Regions from separate parts of the Lysinibacillus sp. fkY74-1 genome, predicted to be linked through region 1. Evidence: riboswitches for the same ligand, from Rfam matches in the RefSeq annotation. Region 1 holds a riboswitch; each other region holds the start of a gene.
What was found. A riboswitch is a leader RNA that binds a small molecule or an ion and turns the genes downstream of it on or off. The one in region 1 is predicted to bind thiamine pyrophosphate.
Positions count from the first base shown of each region.

Region 2: another riboswitch for thiamine pyrophosphate. It lies ahead of thiW (energy coupling factor transporter S component ThiW); the one in region 1 lies ahead of thiC (phosphomethylpyrimidine synthase ThiC).
Region 3: another riboswitch for thiamine pyrophosphate. It lies ahead of thiM (hydroxyethylthiazole kinase); the one in region 1 lies ahead of thiC (phosphomethylpyrimidine synthase ThiC).
Region 4: another riboswitch for thiamine pyrophosphate. It lies ahead of ACE1MS_RS12000 (ABC transporter substrate-binding protein); the one in region 1 lies ahead of thiC (phosphomethylpyrimidine synthase ThiC).

Region 1 covers NZ_CP170173.1:210,747-216,185, forward strand. The annotation lists gene ACE1MS_RS01010 (methyl-accepting chemotaxis protein) at 1-442, shown strand, start outside; gene ACE1MS_RS01015 (AEC family transporter) at 870-1,799, shown strand; TPP riboswitch at 1,873-1,987, shown strand; gene thiC (phosphomethylpyrimidine synthase ThiC) at 2,129-3,907, shown strand; gene ACE1MS_RS01025 (catalase) at 4,078-5,439, opposite strand, start outside.
Region 2 covers NZ_CP170173.1:828,284-833,722, forward strand. The annotation lists gene ACE1MS_RS03810 (VWA domain-containing protein) at 1-2,303, shown strand, start outside; gene thiW (energy coupling factor transporter S component ThiW) at 2,380-2,886, opposite strand; TPP riboswitch at 2,981-3,088, opposite strand; gene ACE1MS_RS03820 (MFS transporter) at 3,148-4,344, opposite strand; gene ACE1MS_RS03825 (ABC transporter substrate-binding protein) at 4,843-5,439, opposite strand, start outside.
Region 3 covers NZ_CP170173.1:3,430,026-3,435,464, forward strand. The annotation lists gene sppA (signal peptide peptidase SppA) at 1-541, opposite strand, end outside; gene mbcS (acyl-CoA synthetase MbcS) at 725-2,308, opposite strand; TPP riboswitch at 2,496-2,594, shown strand; gene thiM (hydroxyethylthiazole kinase) at 2,681-3,448, shown strand; gene thiD (bifunctional hydroxymethylpyrimidine kinase/phosphomethylpyrimidine kinase) at 3,436-4,260, shown strand; gene thiE (thiamine phosphate synthase) at 4,250-4,891, shown strand; gene ACE1MS_RS16870 (alpha/beta-type small acid-soluble spore protein) at 4,962-5,180, opposite strand; gene thiI (tRNA uracil 4-sulfurtransferase ThiI) at 5,333-5,439, opposite strand, start outside.
Region 4 covers NZ_CP170173.1:2,469,123-2,474,561, forward strand. The annotation lists gene ACE1MS_RS11985 (ABC transporter ATP-binding protein) at 1-64, opposite strand, end outside; gene ACE1MS_RS11990 (ABC transporter permease) at 39-812, opposite strand; gene ACE1MS_RS11995 (thiamine-binding protein) at 809-1,102, opposite strand; gene ACE1MS_RS12000 (ABC transporter substrate-binding protein) at 1,104-2,099, opposite strand; TPP riboswitch at 2,255-2,365, opposite strand; gene parC (DNA topoisomerase IV subunit A) at 2,489-4,927, opposite strand; gene parE (DNA topoisomerase IV subunit B) at 4,924-5,439, opposite strand, start outside.

The DNA of each region.
Region 1 (5,439 bases):
GGAAGAAGTAAGAAAGTTGGCGGAGCAATCAAAAAATGAAACAGAAGTTATTAAAAGCACGGTAGAAAGCATTTTAGAAAATTCACAGCAAACAGTTGCTGTCATTGCCTCGAATGCAGAATTAATGCAATCGCAAAATGAGTCCGTACAAAGCACGCAATTGGCTTTTAAAGATAATAGTGATTTGTCACGTGCAATTGCAACTTCTATTAGTGAGCTAATGACTCAGTTATCTACTATGTTAGAGCATAAAAATCAAGCAATTATGTCTATCCAAAGTATTTCGGCTATATCAGAGGAAACAGCTGCCTCTGCTGAGCAAGTAAGTGCCTCTGCAATGGATCAACAAGCAGAATTGCAAAAAGTGGCAGAGTCTATGCAAAACATGAATGATATCTCTAATGAACTGCAAGAGGTTGTTAATCGATTTAAGCTTGCGTAAAGAAAAAACTGCTTAGAACCTTTAAGTAGTCTCAGACTGTTGATAAAAGGAATCGAGAAGTTGATGCTCGATTCCCTTTTCATTTTTTACTTATTTCAAATGGACCTTTGTTGCTCGATCATGTACAGCTCAAGCATAAAAAGCTTACCACGTCCAAGCTGACAGTATCTTCAAGTCTCCTTTAAGACAAGTTCAATTGTTCTGCATTTTGGCATACCAATCCTAAATGACGTTAAATAAGTTTTGATGATTCTTATATTCTGGACATTGCTCGAGTTCATTGATTTGAGCTTTTGAATTTTTGCAACCATTAGAACGAAGCGCGACCCCGCCCATAGTGTAAATCAACGGTTTTAATTATGAAAGTAAGTGGCATTGACCTAGTGCAATATCGACACTACTATTAAAAGGGAGGGGGGACATCAATATGGTGTATCTTGGAATGATTTTTTTTCAAATTGTTGCACCTATTTTAGTATTACTTGTACTAGGGGCCATTCTACAAAAGAAATTTCGCTTTAACTTAAAAGCATTATCACAGCTAATTACATATTGCTTTATGCCAGCGGCTGTGTTTATAAATTTATATGAAACGAGTATAAAGCTGTCTGTGCTAGGGGAAGTCGGGTTGTTTATTGTACTTTTTATTGGTAGTCAAATGCTACTCAGTCACTTTTTAGCGAAAGGGCTTGGACTAGCTAAAACGGAGGCGGCTGTTTTTAAAAATAGTGTAGTACTCATTAACTCTGGAAACTATGGTATTCCGGTAGCTCAAATGATTTTTGCCTCTCAACCTATTGGTGTAGCCATCCAGGTTATACTCGTTATCTTTCAAAACATGACTACGTATACGTATGGTTTATATAATTTAATTTCGTCTACTAAATCAGGCATGACGATTCTAAAGGATTTTATAAAAATGCCTATTATTCACGCTTTAATAATTGGTGTGGCAATGAATTATTTTGATATTGGTATTCCTCCGTTTATTAAAATACCAATAGACCATGTAGCGGATGGTTTTATTGCCGTTGCATTAATCACGCTGGGCGCGCAATTGTCTCAGATGGAAATTAAAACTATGTTTAATAAAACAGTCTTCATCAGCTGCTTGACTCGATTAATTATCGGACCAGCTATTGCTTTAGTCATTATCTTTGCACTGGGATTAAATGGGGTCGTAGCACAATCATTATTTATAGCGAGTGCTTTTCCCACATCCCGCAACAGTTCAAGTCTAGCATTAGAATATGATATAGAATCGGCAACAGCTGCACAAACCGTTTTATTTTCTACCATTGTGAGTTGTATAACGGTCACGATTGTGATTTATATCGCTGATGTATTGTTTACTTAATAGAATGGCAAAAATATTTAAATGATAACTTCCATCTCTTAGCAATATCTGCTACACTAGCATCAAACTGAATAGTATTAACTAGGGGAGTCTGATGAGTCAGGCTGAGAGGGAAACGCATAGAGGTTTCTTGACCCTTTGGACCTGATCTGGCTCATACCAGCGTGGGAAAGTTAAGAAGCTATTGCCTATTACGTGCAATCAATAGACCCTTTACATTCATGGCCGGATCCAATCATTATGTTGGATTCGGCCTTTATTTATTTTCCTTTTGGGGTGAGCTAGATTCGGTCCTTACTTAAAATACATTTAAGGGAGAGAAGTAGCTCATGTCAGCGATTAGTGAAAAGAACATTATGATTATGTCTAACTTTGAAGGAAGTAAAAAGGTTTATGTGGAAGGATCACGTCCAGATATTTTAGTACCAATGCGTGAAATTACATTAAGTCCGACGACGGGTAGCTTTGGAGATGAAGAAAATGCCCCTATTCGGGTGTATGATACGAGTGGCCCGTATACTGATCCTGCATTTCATGTGGATATTACAAAGGGCTTACCGGCTTTACGAAGTACTTGGATACAAGAGCGAGGAGATGTAGAGGAATATGAAGGGCGTACCATTAAACCTGAGGATAATGGCTTCCGTCGCGCAGATGATCCACGTATCCAAGAAAATGTCTTTCCTGAATTGATGAGAATGCCTTTACGTGCAAAAAGGGGGAAAAATGTAACACAGTTGCATTATGCTAGAAAGGGAATTATTACACCTGAGATGGAGTTTGTAGCGATACGAGAAAATATGGACCCTGATTTCGTGCGTTCAGAGATTGCAGCAGGTCGAGCTATTATGCCCTCCAATATTAATCATCCGGAGGCAGAGCCGATGATTATCGGTCGTAACTTCCATGTGAAAATTAATGCGAACATTGGAAATTCAGCCGTATCATCTTCGATTGCAGAGGAAGTCGAAAAGATGACATGGGCTACACGCTGGGGTGCAGATAATATTATGGATCTATCAACTGGCAAGCATATTCATACAACGAGAGAATGGATTATTCGAAATGCCGCAGTACCTGTTGGAACAGTACCAATCTATCAGGCATTAGAAAAGGTAAATGGTGTAGCTGAAGATTTAACGTGGGAGGTATACCGTGATACGCTTATTGAACAAGCAGAGCAAGGGGTAGATTATTTCACTATTCATGCGGGTGTTCTTTTACGTTATGTTCCTCTTACAGCAAACCGGGTAACGGGCATTGTGTCTCGGGGAGGCTCCATTATGGCGCAATGGTGTTTATACCATCATCAAGAAAACTTCCTCTATACTCATTTTGAGGAAATATGTGAAATTATGAAAACTTATGATGTAGCCTTCTCATTAGGAGATGGCTTACGTCCAGGGTCAATCGCGGATGCAAACGATGAAGCGCAATTTGCGGAGCTTGAAACATTAGGTGAGTTAACCCAAATAGCATGGAAGCATGATGTTCAAGTAATGGTGGAGGGGCCAGGTCACGTTCCAATGCATTTGATTAAAGAAAATATGGACAAGCAATTAGAGGTTTGTAAGGAAGCTCCCTTCTACACATTAGGCCCATTGACAACAGATATTGCTCCAGGTTATGACCATATTACATCTGCTATTGGAGCGGCAATGATTGGTTGGTTTGGTACAGCTATGCTCTGTTATGTGACACCGAAGGAACATCTAGGATTACCTAATCGGGAGGATGTTCGAGTAGGGGTTATTACTTATAAGATTGCTGCACATGCTGCAGATTTGGCAAAAGGGCACCCAGGTGCACAACAACGCGATGATGCACTGTCAAAAGCGCGCTTTGAGTTCCGCTGGCGCGACCAATTTAACCTTTCTCTTGATCCAGAACGTGCAGTAGAATATCACGATGAAACATTGCCAGCAGAGGGGGCCAAAACTGCACATTTTTGCTCAATGTGCGGTCCTAAATTTTGTAGCATGAGAATTTCACAGGATATTCGTAATTATGCTAAAGAAAAGGATTTAAATACAACTGAGGCCATCCATGAAGGTATGAGGGAGAAGTCAGTGGAGTTTAAAAAGGCAGGTAGTCAAATCTATCTATAATAATAAAAGGCTTGTGTTAATTTACTAGACACAAGCCTTTTTTATGTTGCTTCCATGTTGCAAATTGAGGTAAGCAGTTGGAGGCTAGACGAAGACAAAAAAGCTCCATGTGATGATTAAATTCACATGGAGTAAAAATTGGATTTGGATATCAATAATTAAATGGAATATTAAACGTTTGTTGGTTGTTTTACGTATGGGTTTGTAAGATCCATACCTTCTAATGAAAGACCCATTGCTTTTGCAACACCGTCACCATATGCTGGATCAGCTAAATAGCAGTGTAGGATGTGACGTCGTTTGATGAACTCCTCGACAGAAGCCATATCATTAGCCGTATTTTCAAATAGACGTTGTTGTTCTTCCGCAGTCATTAGGCGGAAAAGTTTACCTGGCTGCTCGAAGTAATTATTATCGTCTTCACGGAAATCATGAATTCCTGCATGACCATCAATGCGTAACTCTGGCTCTTTATGGTCTAAATTATGCTCCCATTCACCATAGCTATTTGGTTCATAGCCTAGTGTTGAACCAAGGTTGCCATCAAAACGCATAGCACCATCACGGTGGAAAGTGCGGAATGGACATTTTGGTGCGTTAACAGGAAGCATATAGTGGTTTACTCCTAAACGGTAGCGTGCTGCATCCGCATAGGCAAAGATACGACCTTGTAACATTTTATCTGGTGAGAAGCTAATACCAGGAACGATGTTAGATGGTGCAAATGCAGCTTGTTCCACTTCTGCAAAGTAGTTGTCCGGGTTTTTATTTAACTCAAACTCACCTACAGGAATTAATGGGAAGTCTTTTTTATACCATACTTTTGTTAAGTCGAATGGGTTGTATGGTAGCTCACGTGCTTGCTCCTCTGTCATAACCTGAATATACATTTTCCATTTAGGGAAATCGCCTTTTTCAATGGCTTCATATAAATCACGTTGTGAAGATTCACGATCTTGACCGATTACCTCAGTTGCTTCAGCACCTGTTAAATTTTTAATGCCTTGTTCTGTACGGAAGTGGAATTTAACCCAAACTCGCTCATTATCAGCATTGATAAAGCTATAAGTGTGGGAACCAAATCCGTGCATATTACGGTAACCAGTTGGAATACCACGGTCAGACATTACAATCGTTACTTGGTGAAGTGCCTCTGGTAATAGAGTCCAGAAATCCCAGTTAGAATTAGCGTTTTTCATATTTGTACGTGGATCACGTTTTACCACGTGGTTTAAATCTGTAAAGTGTAGTGGATCACGGAAGAAAAATACTGGTGTATTGTTTCCTACTAGATCCCAGTTGCCTTCTTCTGTATAGAACTTAAGGGCAAAGCCACGGATATCGCGCTCAGCATCTGCTGCACCACGCTCACCAGCAACTGTGGAGAATCGTGCGAACATTTCAGTTTTTTTGCCCACCTCTGAGAAGATTTTAGCTTTTGTATATTGAGTTATATCGTGCGTTACAGTAAAAGTACCAAATGCACCTGAACCTTTGGCGTGCATACGACGTTCAGGGATTACTTCACGATT
Region 2 (5,439 bases), 620 kb from region 1:
AACAGCTTGCAGGGCTGTATTCATTCTCATCAACATTACAAACAGAAGCCATTATGACTAAAACATTAAAGGAAGTACCAAAGTTTACGGAAATAAAGGCTACTGATCAAACGAATATAGAACAAAGCCTGCAACTTGCCACAGGTATTATAGATCCGAAAAAAGCAACACGCCTTGTGCTATTAACAGATGGCAATGAGACAAAGGGAAGTGCTTTAGATTTCGCCACGAAGTTTAAAGGCTCCAATATTAGTGTGGATGTTGTGCCCTTCAGTCAGCCTGTTGTGAATGATGTTTCATTAAAAAGCTTTGTGTCCCCACAAGTTGCCTATGTAGGTGAGCAACAACAACTGGTAACAGAAGTGCATGCAACAACAGCTGGACAAGGCGAGCTATTATTATATGAAAATGATGAACTGATTCATCGTGAGGGAGTCGAGCTAGCCGAAGGAACGAATATGTTTACCTATAAACATGCAGCGACTGGTGAAGGGCTGGTGAAATATGAAGCTGTTGTTCAAGTAGGACAGGACGCAATATTTGAAAACAATAAATTAACAAGTGTCACAATGGTACAAAGCGAACCACATTTACTCATTGTGAATGGCTATGAAACAGCTTCACCAATAGCGTCGGCACTTGGTCAGCAATCAATAGGCTATGATGTAAAATCACCTGAAAGCTTGCCAAATGAACTCTCCAGTTATTTGCAATATAATGCCATTATTTTTGATAATGTACCGGGACATTTAGTCGGTGAGGCAAAAATGAGTGTGATAGAGCAAGCAGTCAAAAACTTTGGTGTTGGTTTTGCAATGGTGGGTGGAGAAAATAGCTTTGGTTTAGGTGGTTATTTTAAAACACCAATTGAAACTTTATTACCTGTTGAAATGGAGATAAAGGGGAAAGAACAATTACCTTCGCTAGGACTTGTCATTGTGTTAGACCGTTCTGGCAGTATGTCAGGATCCAAGCTAGAGCTTGCAAAGGAAGCGGCTGCACGATCAGTTGAAATGCTACGTGATGAAGATACATTAGGATTTATAGCATTTGATGATCGTCCTTGGGAAATTATAGAGACTGGACCTTTGAATAATAAAGAAGAGGCAGTGGATACCATTTTATCCGTTACACCAGGAGGCGGAACAGAAATCTATGGTTCACTGGCAAAAGCATATGAAAACCTAGCAGATATGAAACTGCAACGTAAGCATATTATTCTTTTAACGGATGGACAATCGCAGCCAGGAAATTATGACGATTTAATTGAACAAGGAAAAGATAACGGAATAACCTTATCGACAGTAGCTATTGGTCAAGACGCGGATGCAAACTTATTGGAAGCTCTGAGTGAGATGGGGAGTGGACGCTTCTACAATGTTATCGATGAGCAAACTATTCCGTCCATTTTATCTCGTGAAACGGCCATGATTTCCCGTACGTACATTGAAGATAATCCATTCTATCCTGTACTGTATAATGCAGGGGGATGGAATACGCTATTTGCCAATGGCGTTCCACAAATGAATGCTTATATTGGAACAACCGCAAAGCAGGGTGCTACCGTCGTGGCTGAAAGCGAAAAGGAAGATCCAGTATTAGCACAATGGCAATACGGTCTTGGCAAAACATTCGCATTTACTTCTGATTCAACAGGAAAGTGGTCAGGAGACTGGGCAAGATGGCAGGACTGGGGCACATTTTGGCAAACGCTTATTTCGCAAATGCTCCCAAGTTATAATGACGTTGCCTACGATGTAAGAGTAGAATCAGATGGATCCTTTATGATTACAGACCCTACAAATGAAGCAGCATTTTTAGATATTGTGGCTGTTAATGAAGCGGGTGAAGAGCTAGACACACAGCTTGAAACTATATCAGCCTCTCAGGTGCGAGCTGTGGTACAAGCTGAGCCGGGGTTAATCTTCTTCCGTATCGCTGATGAAAAGGAAACGATTTATCAGGCGGGATTAAGTGTTCCTTACAGCGCTGAATATGAACTTCTTCCTGTTAATGATAAATTAATAGAAGAAATAACCGAACAAACAGGTGGTGCTGTTTTAAAAGAACCACAAGAAGTGTTCCGTGACTTTACAAAGCAAGGGGCGGATCGTCAAAACATTGCCACATGGCTTCTCCTTGCAGGTATGCTCTTATTCTTTATTGATATAACAATAAGGCGCTTTGGCTGGAATTTCCTAACGAAGTCGAAGAAAAAGGAGCAACTGGTAGAGGATCTCCCTGTACAAGCAGAAGACACGAATGTAGCACAACTATTAAAGGGTATGAAAAAACGCCAATAATTTAGTTTAGATGAAAGCAGTGCGAATTTCGCACTGCTTTTTGTACATTCATGGAAAAAGAAATCCTGCTACGACACTATTTAATAAAGAGAGTAGGATTAAAATATCTTACTAGCACCGTTTTTCGCAAACTGCTAGCTACTAAAATGCCTAAAATTGCTCCAATTGTACTTGATATTAAAAAGGCAGGCATAAAAAACAAGGCTGCTACGGAAGTTCCCATTAGTACCTTTGCATAGGGCACTGCTACAAGTGATGCTAGAAGACCAGTGCCAATCACTTCACCCAAACCAGCAAACCAAATTTTACCGCTATATTTATAGGCAAGCCCTGCGCATAATGCACCAATAATACTACCAGGAATGGCTAAAAGAGAGCCTGTCCCTGTAAGGATTCGAATAATGGCCGTAACAAAGGCAACTACAACTGTAGATACGGGTCCAAGTATAATGGCTCCTATTACGTTAATAGCGTGCTGCACCGGATAAGCACGAGCAATCCCAGTTGGAATGGAGATAAAAGTAGAACCTGCAATAGCAATCGCTACTAATAAAGCCATAATTGTTAATTTTCTAATAGACATGTTAGGTGTACTCCTTTTCATTTTAGCCACTAGGAAAATGAAAAAAGCCGCTTCCTTCAAACGACAGGAAGCGGCCTTGCTTATACACTGAAAATAGCAAGAAGCGCCACTTCCCTCCGCTAGTATGAACTAGATCAGGTTCGAAGGGTCCGTATATAACCATATACGTCTCAGCCTTTAGAAGACTCCCCTAGTGGTAAGTATTTTTCTATTTTTTAGAAGTGTAACATACTTCAATAAATAGTCAATAAGAGTTACCTATTAATGTGAATCTGGATGCATAAGCTGAGGCGCCTTTTTCAATGTCCAAATCAGGGCAAGGAAGAAGCAAGCTAATAAGATAATGGCACCAAAAATATAAGGACTGTTCATATTCCAGTCAAATAAAAAACCAGCCAAAGCGGGTCCAATCATATTTCCTAGACTCATATAGGCATTATTCAAGCCGGCTGCGAATCCTTGCTCTTTTTCTGCAAGTTTTGATATGAGAGTATTAACAGCTGGACGAATCAACGTTGTCGCCGTAGAGAAGATGGTTGCAACAACTAATATTAGTGCAAAACCAGAAACAAATAATATTAAGAAAATAGCAACGGCCGCAATAAATAAATTGACCAAAACTACTTTCATTTCACCAAACCGTTTAAAGAGTGGCGTAATAATAAACATTTGTACAATTACCCCAAACGCACCACCAACAACTAAAATGATGGCAATATCGCCAGGTGAGTAATTAAATTTCTCTGTCACAAATAGTGATAAGGTCGTTTGGAAGTTAGCAATCCCAAATGAGAATACCATCATAATAATTAACATAACAAAATAAGGCATATGTACAGAGCGAGCCATCTGTTTTACCAGATTATCTTGCTTTTGTCTATTTTGCGCAGTATTTGGCTTTGTAGATGGTAATAAAAAGTAAGATAAAATAGCCGCTAAAATGGCGGCAGCTCCCGCCATGAAAAATGGAAAATGTAAGCTAACCTTTGCAAGGAAACCACCAATTCCAGGGCCAATCATAAAGCCGAAAGACATAGCAGCTCCTAACAAACTCATTCCTTTTCCGCGTTCTTCATAAGTTGTCACGTCTGCTACAAAAGCCATAATAGGAGGTGCTACAAATGCAGAGCCAAGGCCACCTAAAAAACGTGCTAAAAAGAGCATCCATACATCTGTAGAAAGGCCAAAACCGATTTGTGCAAGTCCTGTTAGTATAAGACCGAAAATAATTAAATTTTTCCGCCCATACTGGTCCGAAAGATTCCCAGCAATTGGAGAAAATACGAATTGTGCTAAGGCGAACGTTGCAATAAGCATGCCTAGAACTTGTCCTGCTGCTCCAAATATTCTTAAATATTCAGGCATTACAGGAATAATAATTCCAATACTCCCCATTGCGATAAACATGTTAAACATTAAAATATACAAAGCCGCCTTATTGGACTTCTGCTGGGTCATCGACAAGCCCCCCTTTTTGTAATCAAATATAGTACAGTCTATCATAAAGAATTATGGCTGGCTAATAGTTGAGATTGCTGTAACTGGTTCGATATGTAGAATGATTTTCCAGAAAAGCTTTTATCTCATAAAAATTCGGGGTGTGGAGTGAGGAGAGAGAATTGCTTTTTCTAGAGACTTGAAGTAGGGAGAGTAAAAAACTAGTGAAAATAAATAATTGCGTTTGCCATGAGAAAGCTTACCTATAACCGTGTAGATGAAAGTTAAAGATGAAGTTATAATGCGCAGGTGTCGTACGACGTAGATTCAAGGTCTTTTTATGGATAAAGAAAAACTAAAGATTGCTGGCATCTTGAAAAAATTGATGATACCTAGACGAAGTGGGATTGTATGATCGACAACTGGTTACTAGTAGAATTTCTTTCTAAATATAGCGATACAAATGAATGCTTAAATAAAAAAGGCGAATTGGTTTGTAGACCAATTCGCTCTTATAAATTATCGAATACTCATTTTAAATTCTAAAAACAGTTCATTATATTTTCCTAAGTAATCTGGACCTAAGTTTTTGTATACCTCTAAGGTATCACGTTGGTCCTCAGATGGGTAGTAGCGTTCATCTGAAACTACTTCTGGGTCCATTAAGTCCATCGCAGCAATATTTGGCGTTGAATAGCCAACATAATCGGCATTTTGAGCACCGGATTCTGCACTTAGCATAAAATTGATGAAGGCATGTGCACCATCAATATTTTTCGATGTTTTGGGAATAACCATATTATCGAACCATAGATTGGAGCCCTCTTCAGGAACAGCAAAGTCCAACTCTTCATTTTCAAACATCATGTCTGCTGCCTGACCAGACCAAGTGAGGGCTACTGTTGCTTCATTATTAATCATTAATGGTGTAATTTCATCCCCAATGATCGCTTTTACGTTGGGCGCAAGTGTAATCAATTTGTCAGTTGCTTCCCGTAGTTCATTGTTATCCAATGAATTCAAGGAGTGTCCAAGACTATTTAACCCCATCCCAATCACTTCACGGGCACCGTCTACTAAAAATACTTTTCTTTTTAATGAAGGATCCCATAAATC
Region 3 (5,439 bases), 1.4 Mb from region 1:
GATAATTAATAGATTGCATGATAACACCAATTGAGCCTGTTATTGTATCACGATGTGCAAATATTTTGTCTGCTGGAGCTGAAATATAATAACCACCAGATGCTGCCATTGAATCCATTGATACATAAATTGGAATTTGTCTTTCTTCTTTAATTTTTAACAGCTTTTTATAAATTTCAGCAGATTCTTTTACCCCTCCACCAGGAGAGTTAACACTTAAAACAATTCCTTCAATCGTATCATCGTACAAAATACTATCCAATTGTTCTAGGAAAAATTGATGATCATATGCAACAGGCTGCCATAGTGAACTTGAGCCAATATCTTGGATCGTGCCATCCACCTTTAAATAGGCAATCCTTTTATCAAAATTATCCCCTTCGATTACATTTTCATATACATCTAAGTTATTTCCTGCCATTAAACTATCAAAATTACCTAGGAAATCTGCTTTAAATAGCGCAAAAATGGTATTAATCCCCAATGAAAACAGTAAAAGAACACCTGCTACTATTAATGCAACCCACCTTTTAACATTCATCTCTTTCCGCCTCCTTATGACGTAATACGTATGACTTGCTCATTAGTTTCATTTTTTTGCAATAATATGCAATTAGTTTTATTCTATTTATTTCCTCATAATACCTTACCTAAAATTACAAAAAAAATCAAAGTTCATTTCTTTGATGAACTCTGATTTTCGACATTATTTCCTAGGAAATGATTATTGTATACATTTTTTTATTTCTTGTTGCCTTAATTCGACACGTCTAATTTTACCAGATGCAGTTTTGGGTAACTCTGTAACAAATTCAATAGCACGTGGATATTTATAAGGTGCTGTTAATGATTTCACATGATTTTGAAGGGTTTGAATAAGCCCTTGATCACCATTAACACCATACTGCAGGATAATAAATGCTTTAACGATGTTCCCGCGAACTCTATCAGGGCTTGCAATGACAGCAACCTCTTTCACAGTCGGATGCTTCATCAACGCATCCTCCACTTCAAAGGGTCCAATTGTGTAACCTGAGGAAATAATGACATCATCCCCGCGTCCTTCAAACCAAAAGTAGCCGTCCGCATCTTTATAAGCTCGATCCCCTGTTATATACCAATCACCACGAAATTGTAAATTTGTACGTTCTGGATCATTTAAATATCTTTTAAAGAGTGCAGGTGTTTCTCGATGAACGGCAATATCACCTACTTCTCCTATAGCTACTGGCTCACCAAAATCGTCTATAATTTCAACGGTGTTGCCAGGGGTAGGCTTCCCCATCGAACCAACTCTTGCCTCCATACCTACCATAGTCCCTACCAGTAAGGTATTTTCTGTTTGACCATAACCATCTCGCACCTGTAGATGAAAAGTATCCGCGAATTTTTTTATAACTTCACTGTTCAAGGGCTCACCTGCTGAAACAGCTTGTCGAATTGAACTGATATCATACTCCTGTAAATTGTCAAGTGCTGCCATAAAACGATATTCAGTCGGTGTACAACATAAGATATTCATTTTAAATTTTTCAAGCAATGTTAAATAGGTTGCCGCATCAAACTTTCCTTTATAGACAAAAGCAGTGGCACCACTGCCTAAAATGGCGAGAAACGGGCTCCAAATCCATTTTTGCCATCCTGGTGCTGCGGTTGCCCATACAATATCATTTTCTTGTACTCCTAGCCAATGAGGAGCTGTTGTCCGTAAATGTGCATAGCCCCAGCTATGCGTATGCACTGCAGCTTTCGGATTTCCTGTTGTGCCACTTGTATAAGCTAAAAATGCATGGTCTGTACTTTTTGTTGGTGTAGAACTTATGTAAGTTGTTGGTTGCTTTCGCATTATGTCTAACAATGGCTGCCATGGCTCATGAGCATTTCCAATAACAAATAGCTGCACCTCTTGTAAATTTTCTACTTGATCAAATTGCTGAATGTAAGGCTCAAAGGCCACAATTGCTTTAGCATCGGCATGATGAATACGATACTCAATATCTTTTGTTCTTAGCATTTCAGAGCTTGGAATGATTGTTAAACCCGCTTTTAATGCAGCAATATAGACAATGTATGCTTCTACTGAGCGTGGTACCATCACTAAAATGACATCACCTTTAGTTAATCCATTTTTTGTAAATACATGTGCCGCCTGATTCGCTCTTTCAAGTAAATGTGCGTAGGTGATAAATTGTACATCAGAATGCTCTTCATAAATTATCAATGCATTTTTAGTTGAATCCTTAGCATATTTTTCAAATTCATCAGTTATGTTATACCATTCTGGTGCTACTAATTCTTGTCTTTTCATGGCAAATGCCCCCTTTTGATAAGACACATTATACTCCTTTCTTAGAATTTTCAATGGTTTACACTTGATTTGAGTAAAGTCATGACAACTATCATACTTACCTATATGGCATCAGTCACGTTTTGCTGATAGGAAAACTTGCTATTGAATACATATGAAAAGTATGGTACATTTTGGTCAACTAAAAGCAAGATTGCAGGGGGACTCATAAAGAGTTGAGAAGGTAAAACCTGACCCTTTGAACCTGTTAGTTAATACTGACGTAGGGAGCAATGAACATCTTTTTTTCAGATGAAAGGCTCTTTTTCGTGCATTTTTACACAAAAGAGCCTTTTTTTGCGTGCTTACGTCCACCCATGAAGGAGGACTAAAATGATTTTTCAAACGATTCGTCAACAACAACCGCTTATACACTGTATAACTAATTATGTTGTGGCTAATTTCCAAGCAAATGGCTTATTGGCATTAGGAGCCTCTCCTGTCATGGCTGATGACAGCCATGAGGTAGAAGAAATGGTCGCCATTGCAGAAGCTCTTTTAATCAATATTGGTACACTGAATGATCGAACAAAGGAAGCGATGCTGTTAGCAGGAAAAAAGGCAAATACCCTTGGTATTCCTGTTATATTAGATCCAGTTGGCGCAGGTGCCACAGTTTATCGCAAGGAAACCGTACACCAATTACTTACAGACATACAATTTGCGGTCATACGCTGTAACAAGGGAGAACTTGCGGCATTAGTGAATGTGGAATGGCAACAAAAAGGTGTTGATAGTGGTGATGGATTTATTGACATAGAAACAGAAGCAACATTATTGGCTCAACGCTACAACTGTATAGTCATTGTTACAGGCGAACATGATTTTATGACAGACGGTGTGCAGAGCCAATGGATAACTGGTGGAAATTCACAAATGACAGAAGTCACTGGTACAGGCTGTTTACTTAGTGCTATATGTGGAGCCGCATACTCTTCAGGAGAAGATCCATACAGTCAATTAGTGGAAACCCTCACTTACTACAAAAAAGCAGCTGAGCTAGCATCAGCCTTTACAGAGGATATCGGGGATATTCAAATTGCTTTGCTAAATGCCCTTCATCGTCTTTCAAAGGAGGGTGAGGCTTCATGCATATTGTAACGACAATTGCAGGCTCAGATAGTGGTGGTGGCGCTGGTATTCAGGCTGATTTAAAAACATTCCAGGAATTAGGGGTTTTCGGTACCTCAGTTATTACAGCTTTAACTGCTCAAAACACACGAGGTGTAACAGGGGTTTTCCCAATTGAAGTTAATTTTGTTGAAAAACAATTTCATGCATTACTAGAAGATTTTTCGATTGCTGCGATTAAAACGGGGATGCTTTATTCCTCGGATATTATTCAGACAATCGCACACATTTTACAGGATTTAAAAATCCCACTAATTGTTGATCCAGTTATGATTGCAAAAGGTGGAGAAAACTTATTGCAGCAAGAGGCTATTGAAGCCATGCGCATTTCTTTACTACCACTTGCTACAATTGTGACACCAAATATACCAGAAGCAGAGGCACTTACTGGAAGAAAAATAAATCAATTCTCTGATATGGAGGAGGTCGCTCAATGCTTTTTCCAACTAGGTGTTCACTGTGTCATCATTAAAGGTGGGCATCTCCCCAATTCGTTATATGCGATTGATTATGTATTTATAAAAAATGACAAATATTTTTCCATGCAGTCTCCTCGTATTCCAACGAAAAACACACATGGTACAGGTTGTACATTTTCAGCAGCTCTCACTGCTTTTATTGCTCAAGGTTTGACAATTGAAAAAGCTGTTATTGAAGCTAAAAAATTTATACAATTAGCTATTATGCATGATTTAGCCATTGGTAATGGTCATGGCCCTACAAATCATTTTGCTTATCGGCTGCATAATGGTGCCTGCGAGGTGAAGTTAGTTGAAACGTGAGGATTTACAGCTTTATTTTATTATGGGTACAAGCAATGTTTCCCATCAAGAGCCGTTAGTTGTTCTCGAAAAAGCGCTGAGGGCTGGCATAACCATGTTTCAATTACGTGAAAAAGGTCCTTACGCATTAACAGGACTAGCTTATGAGCAATTTGCCCGCCAGTGTCAACAATTATGTCAACATTACCATGTGCCGTTTATTGTTAACGATGACGTGGATCTAGCAGTACGACTTGGTGCTGATGGTGTCCATATTGGACAAGATGATGAACAGATTGCCATTGCACGGAAAAAAATGGCGAACCGAATTCTTGGCGTTTCCGTACATTCGCAGGAGGAACTACAAATAGCTATTGATCATCATGCTGATTATGTAGGTATCGGCCCTATTTTTGCCACAACATCTAAAAGTGATGCACAGCCACCATGTGGCACCAATTTTTTACAGAAGGCTTCCAAATTACAGCCTAACTTACCTATCGTGGCTATAGGTGGCATAAATGGGATAAATGCTGATATTGTTTTTCAAGCTGGTGCTGATGGAGTTGCTGTTATCTCTGCTCTCTGTGAAAGTGAGGATATTGAACAAACAGTATCCATATTTAAGTCTTTAAATCGCATAAAAAGATGATCTTTAAACAAACTAAAACCAGTGCCTTTTACGGTCACTGGTTTTAAGTTTATAAATGCTTATTTAGCATTTATTGGTTGTTGTTTGGCATACCCTTTAATTGAGATTCTGCCATTTGTACAAGACGTTTAGTGATTTCACCACCAACGGAACCGTTAGCACGAGCTGAAGCGTCAGCCCCTAATTGAACACCAAATTCTTGTGCAATTTCGTATTTCATTTGATCAAGTGCTTGTTGTACACCAGGTACTGCAAGCTGGTTTGAACTGCGGTTGTTGTTTGAAGCCATGTTTCTCACCTCCTTGTGAATATAGAATGTGCGTTATTAGATTTTTAATACAAAAAAAATAAAGGTAAATTGTACCTCTATTGGCATATGCCGAACTATACAAAAAAAAACGTCTCAAATAGGCTATTTGAGACGGTTTTTGAACTTTTGATTTATAAAAGATCAGCAAACTTATCTTGCTGTTGCTCTTCTTCTTTCTTAGGGAAAATATAGACCTCACGATTTTTGACAGCACGTGCTATAAGTTCATCAAAATCAG
Region 4 (5,439 bases), 2.3 Mb from region 1:
AGGAAACATGGTCAAGTACATGTAGACTGTCAAACGATTTAGCGATGTTTTGAATGCTGAGCATGATAACCTCTCCCCTTTACCATTAATTTTTCAAGCAAGCGGATACTACTAAACAACAATAAGCTTAGCAAGACAATCGCAAAAATGGCGACAAACACTCGATCTGTACGGAAGGAAGATTGTGCTAAGGTCATGTATACGCCTATTCCCTTTTTTGCACCAAGCCATTCCGCAATAACTGCTCCCATTACACTATAGGTAGCAGCAATTTTTATGCCCGAGAAAATTGCCGGATAGGCATGTGGCCATTCTAATTTCCAAAACGTTTGGGCCTTCGTTGCTCCAATCATTTCGAAGTAATGCTTTAACTCGGGTGCTGTTTGACGAAAACCGTCCATTGCCGCAATGACAATAGGGAAAAAGCATACTAGACAAATAATGATGAGCTTTGGTAATAAGCCAAAGCCAAACCAAATAATAAGTAACGGCGCCAATACAAGAATGGGTATATTTTGCGACATAATGAGAATCGGATAAAATAACGACCGAATGAAAGTAAAACGATGCAAAACAATCGCCACGGTTAGACCACAGCCAACCCCAATAGCAAGTCCAAGTAAAGCTAATTCCACAGTAGCCAGAGCATGTGGCAGAAACGTTTGATATGATTGAAAGCCTTCCTTTAAGATTATGCTTGGTGCTGGTAGGAGCCAGGGAGGAACATCAGCGATATGCACAACCAGCTCCCATATGAATAAGAGGAAGGCGATAAACATTATCGTCCTTCCCTTTTGTAATGCCCGTTTCATGACTGATATTTCTCCGTTAATGTAGCCATGGTAATCCCATTTGGTTGATATAAAATTTTTACTTGTGTAATGACATTAATGGCTCCTAGCTCGACCATCTTAACATTCATTTTTTCAATGATTTGAAGAAGCGTTGTAAGCTCACCTTCCATTGTTGTTTCAAGGGGATGAACCTCGTAGTTCACACCAGATGCATCAATAACCGCAATGGCCGCATCCACATAAGGAATGACATCCTCGTATTTCTCTGTCTTCGGAATGATTTGGACACTGATTAATGAATTTGCCATGTTAATTGGCCTCCTTTTTCGGTAGGAACTCATTCGTAAACGCCTGTTTAGCATCAAATTCGCCCTCTAACACTTTGTTACTCGACATCCATTTAGCATAGTTTTCCCACACAGAAAGCTTTTGCTCCCCCCATTGATTAGCGTCATCCTGATACTTATCAGCCAACCACTCTTGACTTTTATGCACTAACTCCTTATCTAAGTCTGGTGCCGCTTCTAGTAAAATATCAGCCGCTTCATTCGGATGCTCGATGGCATATTCATAGCCCTTCGATGCAGCCGCAACAAAAGCTTTGACGCTGTCTGGATTGTTTTGAATCATTTTTTCATTGGTTGCTAAAACAGGTGTATAGTAATCTAACTGATCACTATAGTCCGTTAAATACAGCATATTAATTTTTTCCCCACGAAGCTCTGCCTCAATACCTGTCCATGCATAATAAATCCAAGCAAAGTCGATGTCCTTTTTCATCATCGTAAAGAAATCTAAATCTCCCGCATTGACAATGTCTAATTTATTAATATCAGCGTTTTCTTTTTGCATTAATGATTGTAATACCGCTTGTTCGAGAGGTGCTCCCCAGCCCCCATATGTTTTTCCTTCAAAGTCCTTTGGAGAGGTAATACCCTTTGACGCTACAGAAGCAAATCCAGATGTATTATGCTGGATGATGGCCGCTATCGAGACAAGTGGCACATCCTGAACACGAGCCTGTGTAATGCCCTCCTGATAACTCACGCCAAATTCTGCCTTACCAGAAGCTACGAGCTGATCGGCTCCTGCCTCTCCTGGCATTATAATATCAACATCTAAGCCTACTTCTTCAAAATAACCGAGCTTTTTCGCAACATACAATCCTGTATGATTCGTATTCGGTGTCCAATCGAGTACCACTGATACCTTTTTCTTTGTATCAGCAGACTGCTTGTCCTCCTTGTCGCTACAGCCTACTAACGTCAATAGAGTAGCTAATAGGATAAATAACCATTTTTTCATGCTAGGTCCTCCCAGTTTGTAATATGAAAGTGTTCATGAATGAATGTTGTCACCAGAAGAAAGCGTATTATACGGTTGGTAAGATATTGCTTAGAAAATAAAAAAACGCCTAGGATTCCTCCCAGACGTATTGCAATCAATCTCCAAAACATTTGCTTTTTTGAATAGATGTTCCCTACGCTGGTACGAGCCAAATCAGGTTCAAAGGGTCAGTGTCTATCGGACACAATCTCAGCTAGCCATAACTAGCCCCCCTACATTCTTTCGCTATGAACTTTTCGATGTTTATTATACCCATAGTTGATCTTAAATGACAAGATGCTAATTTTGGATAGTTGTGCCACTATAAACAAATAGCCCAGCTCTACTTATAGAGACTGGGCATGATGTTAGCTTGTTTTTTGTTCTTTTTTGGCCGTTAAAACATGTGAGATGGCTCCATCTGTTGCAATGTCCACTTTAAATGAACCATTAGAATGGCGATCAGCGCGCGTCAATGCATGGACATCGATAACCTCTTGTATGCCTTTTTCAGTTTCAATCACAACCTGCTCATCGTCTGTTGCTTGAATAACAGCGACAATTCGATGAGGATTTGCTTTTAATTCTGTAAGGACTTTAAGTCCACGCTTGGCACGACTTGCTATTTCTACCTCTGCGACATTCATTTTCTTTACAGCCCCTCGTTGTGTCACAATAACGACATATTGTGTTTCATCTGGCTGTAGGACATTGACCCCGACTAAAGCTTCTCCATCTTTTAGCGTAATACCTTTAACACCGCCCGTTTTCACTCCAGTAACTGGTAGTTCTTCAATAGGGAAACGAATGGCATAGGCCGTATCAGTTGTTAAGAGCAGTTCCGCATCATCAGTTATAAACGATGCATAAATCATTGCATCGCCCGCTTTAACATTCATTGTTTTAATTGGCTTCGAATAACGCGTCACAGCATAATCTGCTAATGGCGAACGTTTAATTTGGCCATCTTTCGTAGCAGTTAAAATATACATATTTGGCTGTTCAAATGTTTCAAAGCCATAGACTGCAATAATCGACTCATCTTCACTTGTTGGCACAATACTTGAAATATGCTGTCCAAGGTCCTTCCAGCGAATATCAGGTAATTCATGAACAGGCTGATAAATATAATTCCCTCTATTTGTAAATAACAATAGATGATGTTGTGTATTTAAGTTTGCTTCATACAATAAGTAATCGGAATCTTTCATCGCAAAATCTTGACCGTTGGAGGCGGCATGGGATCGTGTAGATGTACGTTTAATATAGCCATCTTTCGTGACAGTCACTACAACCTCTTCACTTGGAACAAGGACATCTAATGTAATTTTAATTTCTTCTATTTCTTGTTCAATTTTCGAGCGACGTGGCTCTGTGAAACGTTTTTTAATATCTAGCAATTCTTGTTTAATGACGCGTACAAGCTTGGCCTCGCTTTGTAAAATTCCTTCTAGCTTGGCAATCAATTTGTTTAAGTCATCCTGTTCTTGACGGAGTTCTGTAATATCGGTATTCGTTAAACGATATAATTGCAGGCTCACAATCGCCTCTGCCTGTACCTCAGTAAAATCGAACTTCGCCTGTAAATTGAGCTTGGCGTCCTTCTTATCGTTAGATGAACGAATCGTAGCAATAACCTCGTCTAGAATAGATAGGGCTTTAATTAAGCCATCCACGATATGGGAGCGATCCTTTGCCTTTTGTAAATCATATATAGAACGATTTGTGACCACTTCTTTTTGGTGAGTAATATAGGAATCCAGCAATAATGGTAATGTCATCATCGTTGGACGACGATTATGAATGGCAATCATATTAAAATTGTAAGCTACTTGTAAATCTGTTGTTTTAAATAGGTACTGTAGAATCCCCTGTCCAGGAACATCCTTTTTCAGCTCGATAACGACACGTAACCCTGTACGATCTGATTCATCACGAATTTCAGCAATCCCTTCAAGGCGTTTATCTACACGTTGCTCATCAATTTTTTTCACAAGATTCGCTTTATTCACATCGTATGGTAATTCGGTAACGACAATTTGCTCTTTTCCGCCCTTGATAGGTTCGACCACAGCTTGTGCACGGACAATAATTTTACCGCGCCCTGTTTCATATGCCTTTTTAATGCCGTCTACACCTTGAATAATTCCGCCTGTAGGGAAATCAGGACCCTTGATAACTGTCATCAATTCATCCACTGTCACAGTAGGCTTGTCTAAGCGCATCAAAACAGCATCCAGCACTTCATCTAATGCATGCGGTGGAATATCTGTTGCATAACCCGCAGATATCCCTGTAGAGCCGTTTACTAATAAATTAGGGAAACGAGCTGGTAAAACAGTTGGTTCCATATCCTGGTCATCGAAGTTTGGCACGAATTCAACCGTTTTCTTCCCAATATCTCGTAACATTTCACCAGCAATTGCAGAAAGTCTTGCCTCCGTATAACGCATGGCTGCTGGTGGATCTCCATCAACCGAACCGTTATTCCCATGCATTTCTATAAGCATATGGCGAGCTTTCCAATCCTGACTCATACGAACCATCGCCTCATAGACTGAGCTATCTCCGTGCGGATGGTAATTACCGATTACATTTCCGACTGTCTTAGCCGATTTACGAAACGGTTTCTCATGTGTATTACCTTCCGTAAACATTGCATATAAAATACGACGCTGTACTGGTTTAAGACCGTCACGTGCATCTGGCAACGCGCGGTCTTGAATAATATATTTACTATAGCGACCAAAACGGTCACCCATTACTTCTTCTAAAGGTAAATCTTGAAACTTTTCTGTACTACTCATGCTTGGCCCTCCTCTTGTTGGATGAATTCATTTTCTAAAATGTTAGCATCATCCTCCATACCGAAGTCTACATTGGCTTCGATCCATTTACGACGTGGCTCTACTTTATCGCCCATTAACGTCGTGACACGTCTCTCTGCACGTGCACCATCCTCGATAGTGACACGAATTAATGTCCGTGTGTCAGGGTTCATTGTTGTATCCCATAGCTGGTCAGCATTCATCTCTCCAAGACCTTTATAGCGCTGTAATATGTAACCCTTTCCAACTTGTTTGATGGCCTTTTGTAAATCGTTTTCTGTCCAAGCATATTCAATCACTTCTTTTTTGCCAGTTCCTTTCGAAACCTTATAAAGTGGTGGTAACGCAATAAAGACTTTTCCAGCCTCGATGAGTGGACGCATATAACGATAGAAAAACGTTAGTAGCAATACTTGAATATGCGCACCATCCGTATCAGCATCGGTCATAATGACTACCTTATTGTAGGCTGAATCCTCCACAGCAAAATC